DNA from 2 places in the Pseudoalteromonas sp. Ld19 genome. Region 2 is predicted to be linked to the other one. Evidence: riboswitches for the same ligand, from Rfam matches in the RefSeq annotation. Region 2 holds a riboswitch; the other holds the start of a gene.

Region 1 (2,403 bases), on a different contig from region 2:
ATAGTAGAACTTTGCGATACATCGTCGTTATACCAGTTAATACCCCCACTAATATTAAAATTATTAGATAGTCGGTATTGGCCGTTATAATCGACCTGTGTGCGTTTAGTTATAAATGTACTTGTTATTGGCATACCAGTAGAAAAATTAACATAAGTGTTATCAGAGTCATCCGTTGCAAGCGCTAAATCAATGCTGTGCGATTGGTTCGTGTAGTTTTTACTCCAACCTGCAGAAAGCTGATAGTTTTTAAAATCACCTATTTCTACAGTACTTGTGGCAGGGCTAAAGCGACTGTCGTAATCTGCAAAACCTTCACTGTATTGACCTAATAACTTAAAGTTACCGTAGTGTGCATCTGTGTAATTTACTTTAAAACCAAGATTTTTATTTTCATAGCCATCTTCATCTGGTGCTACGCTTTGCAGTACGTCAAAGTTATCTGTTTTTTCAAAGCCTGCGTTAAATGCTGTCGTTATATCATCTGATTTTACAGAGCCTGCAACTTGATAATTTTGATAAGAGTCTGAACCAAATGTAGCGCTTAGAGATAAGTTATCTGACTCACGCGTAATAATATTAATAACACCAGCGAGTGCATCAGAGCCATAAACAGCTGCGCGAGAACCTTTAATAATTTCTATGCGTTCAATACTATTTAGAGGGATATTACTTAATGCTTTTATACCAAGGGTTGCAGAACCTGTACGTACACCGTCAATCAAAATCAACGTATCGCCAGAGCCCGTACCACGCAGTGAAACACCTGTATTTTGACCAAAACCACCGTTTGGGTTAACTTGAAAACCCACCTGTTTACTTAGTAATGCTGGTAAATCGCGTACGTTACTTGCTTCTATTTCAGCACGTTCAATAACATTTACGCTCGCTAAAACATCATTAATTGATTGCTCAAGCTTATTAGCTGTAACGGTTATTTTTTCAATTGATTGTTCTGCACCAGACGCAGAAAATGAAAGCGCAGCAGAAATTGCAACGCCAAGGGTTGTTTTGTTTAGCATGAGATCCCCTACCTTTGCCCACCGCAAAGATTTAAGTAAGTAAGATTGCATCAAGGCCGGTCTCCGGACTCAGTAAGCACATAAAAACATGCCATACTTTACCGTTGCGGGGGCAGTGTTGGGTTTGTAGTCATCGTGAAAACGCACCAACTTCCCGATTATCCTGCTAAAAACTTATTAACTTGAAGCGTTTAGCAAGCACCTTGAAAATATGCCGCTATTGTGAGTATTTTGTTGATAAATGTCAATGGACGTCTATATAGCTAAATACAGATTTACCAATGTGAGTTATGAAAGAGCAAGCCCATATAACAAAAAAGCCAAACACTGCTGTTTGGCTTTTAATTAACCCCCTAGCTGGTTAGCTAGATTTTTGGAGGTGTTTTAATCACGGAAATTTTTAAATTGGAAAGGCTGGCCTAAATCGGCGCTGCGCACAACCTGCATTGCTTCTTGAAGGTCGTCGCGTTTTTTACCTGTTACACGTACTTCTTCACCTTGAATCGCCGCTTGCACTTTAACTTTCGAGTCTTTAATGGCTTTTACAACTTTTTTAGCCATGTCTTTTTCGATGCCTTGCTTTAACCCTACATTACGAAAAACATTTTTGCCTGCACGACTAATATCTTGTAGCTCTAAACTTGATACGTCCATGCCACGCTTAGATATTTTGTTCGCCAAAATATCAAATAACTGCATAACCTGAGAGTCTGCTTCGGCTTTTAATTTAATTGTTTTATCATTTAACTCTATAGATGCATCAACGCCTCTAAAGTCAAAGCGTGTTTCTAGTTCACGATTTGCGTTATCGACTGCGTTTTTAGCTTCGTTCATTTCTACTTCAGATACAATATCAAATGAAGGCACTGGTTTCTCCTAACGGTCTAATACCAATTTTATTAAAAACATGATCATTCTAGCGTATTAAATAACTTACTAACGAGGTTAAAAATTATTTATATAGAACAACTATGTATCATAATTTTAGCCTTATTATTGAGCTATTTTCTTATCGCTATAATAGATCACTAATTTAATGCAATTGGTGTAATCTTAATTTATGCCGCAATTATAACGCTAAAATAATAAATCTTTACATTTTTCTGCACCTTGTTCAGGTGCGATACTAAATTAGTTTGATATACTTCGGTCTCTTTTTTAAGCGATTTTAGGATTTGTCGTGACAAGGCGTGTTTACCAAGCAATTTTTTTGATCAGTATCGTAGCGTTTACCTTTTTATTTGCCAAAGAAATAAAAGGAGGGGTTACAAATTTATTCCCTCATATTGATAAAGTAGCCCACTTTGGGATTTTTTTCGCACTTGCCATAATAATGGATAAGGCATTTAAGCTACCTTTATACGCACAAATATTGTTACTA
Region 2 (2,403 bases):
AGAGCCGGCTAAAAAGGCGAGTAATGTACGTGGCATTCTTAGCTCGTAAATAATACGCGTATTAAAAGAGGCATCATTTGAGAGCAAAAAACTATTAAGTACATCTTGCAATGAGATCTCTGCTGCGCCAAAACTAAGTGCTGCAAATAAGCTAAATAAAGCAGCTGCAGCACTTATAAATAGCGCAAGTGAGTGGCGAGTATCAACAGCGCTCATATTATTCGTAACCATAAAAGTAAGTGATATGAGGGATACTATTTCCAGATTGCGATAGCTGTGGGTGATTATTTACTTGGGCGCAGACACCAAAAACGTCGCCTAGCATGTTTTCGGTTAATACCTCACTTGGCGTGCCTGAATGCGTAATTTCACCATTTTTAATAACGACCAGTTCATCGCACATTGCAGAAGCTAAGTTTAAATCGTGAAACGATGCAAACACCGTAACACCCAAAGATTTAGCCAGCTCTATTACCTGTATTTGATATTTAACATCCAAATGGCTGGTAGGCTCGTCCATTATTAACAGTTGAGGTTGCTGGACTATGGCGCGGGCTATCAAGGCACGTTGCTTTTCCCCACCTGAGAGCGATTCAAAGCTTTGATCGCTATGATCTGCCAACCCTACAGTGTTGATAGCTTGGGTAATTTTTTGTTTATCAATGTTAGTTACCGAGCTAAATAGCGATTTATGAGGCGTTAGCCCAAGCGTAATAACGTCAAATACGCTTAAGTTAAATTGCGACGGGGTTTCTTGTAAAACAACCGCTACTTTTTTTGCGTACTCATCACTTTTTAGCTGCCAAATATCGGTGTTGTTAAATTCTATAACACCTTCAGTTGGTTTATTAAAACGATATAAACAACGCAATAAGCTCGATTTTCCTGCGCCATTGGGACCAATCAAACCAACAAATTTACCTGTGGTTATTTTAAGGTTTATTTTTTTAAGGATCGTTTTATTACCAATATCCCATGATAGGTTTTTAACGTTTAGTAATGGTGTATTTAATGGCGTTTGAGTGTGCAATAGTCAGTCCTAGACGGGGTTAAACTCACTAAAAATGCGATAAAAATACTAATGCACTACAAGAAAAAATGAGTAAACCCGCTCGTTAAAAGAATTCGTACCAATTGCACTAAATTAGTGATTTATTATAGCGACAAAGAAATAGCACAATAACAAGGTAAAAATTATGACATATACTTGTTCTATATGAATAATTTTTAACGCAGTGAGTAAGTTACTTAATTTGCTAGAAAGATCATGCTTTTAATAAAATTGGTATTATACCATTTGTATCTGACTTAAAGCTTTGCGCTAATTACAGTTGCGGGAACAGTCGAGGACTCTCACCTCATTCCAAATGAATGTCTATTATGGGCGGCTAAGTAAATAATTTAAAGCAAAAAAAACCGCACTTAAAGAATGCGGTTAAAAAGGGAGTGTTTTAACTAATCGTTAAAACTTGTATTCCATACCCAAGCCTACGTAGTCTTGGTCAACATTGTTATCCATATCGAAGCTTGAGTAAAAACCAAATACTTTAATGTTTTTATTTAATTTGTGATCAATACCCACTGAGATTGCTGACTTATCATTACTGTCGTCAAAATCCATAGCTTGATATTGCACTTTAAAAGTATTGCTGCCCATGCTGTAAGCCGCATTTACTAAGTAACCATCAGCTTCTGCGCTACCGTCTACTTTTTCTTGTGTTTGGTACATTGCGCCCAATTTAAAGCCTTCAATTTTACCTTGAATTGACGCACGTACTACATCGTAGCCATTTACTTCACTATCAGCCGCAATAGATGCATATACTGCACTCTTTTTAAGTGCAACATCACCGTAAGTAACAGCCATTGAATAACCATTATCTGCATCCACGTCATCTTCGGCAATAAAAGTAGCAAGTACTTTAAAACCTTCGTATGAGTTTGATGAATAGCTAACTGAATCACCTAAACGATTTTCACCTTTAAATACATTTTTAATATCGCCTTCAAGGTCATTAAATAAATCTAACTTACCTTGAGATTGTTTAAGTGCAGTATCATTACGTCCAATTACAACTTGACCGAACGCACCTTTTAAACCAACGTATTGGTTACGCGCAGAAATGTTATCGTCATTATCGCCTTTTGAATCAGCATCAGACACATCAACTTGAAATTCAAACTTATAAACAGCTTCTAAGCCGTCATTTATTTTTTCAGAACCCTTTAAGCCAAAACGAGATGCATTACTTTTAATCTCAGTAAAAGACCCTTCACCATCATCAGATGACTGTACCGTTACGTTCGCTTTACCGTACACGTCGACATCCGCGATTGCATTAAAAGATAAACCACTTAATAGTGCTAAGCATAAGCTCGATTTTACAAATTTCATGTTATTTC

Evidence for each region. Region 2 has a riboswitch for cobalamin ahead of ACJJVZ_RS17360 (ABC transporter ATP-binding protein). Riboswitches for the same ligand answer to the same signal wherever they lie in the genome.
Region 1: it holds a riboswitch for cobalamin, as region 2 does, so the genes downstream of both, ACJJVZ_RS07390 (TonB-dependent receptor domain-containing protein) here and ACJJVZ_RS17360 (ABC transporter ATP-binding protein) in region 2, are expected to answer to the same signal.

The regions. Positions count from the first base shown of each region.
Region 1 covers NZ_JBISHA010000017.1:484,396-486,798, reverse strand. The annotation lists gene ACJJVZ_RS07390 (TonB-dependent receptor domain-containing protein) at 1-1,022, opposite strand, end outside; cobalamin riboswitch at 1,059-1,243, opposite strand; gene ACJJVZ_RS07385 (YajQ family cyclic di-GMP-binding protein) at 1,407-1,889, opposite strand; gene ACJJVZ_RS07380 (VanZ family protein) at 2,203-2,403, shown strand, end outside.
Region 2 covers NZ_JBISHA010000022.1:104,930-107,332, forward strand. The annotation lists gene ACJJVZ_RS17355 (FecCD family ABC transporter permease) at 1-216, opposite strand, end outside; gene ACJJVZ_RS17360 (ABC transporter ATP-binding protein) at 218-1,030, opposite strand; cobalamin riboswitch at 1,277-1,417, opposite strand; gene ACJJVZ_RS17365 (porin) at 1,463-2,395, opposite strand.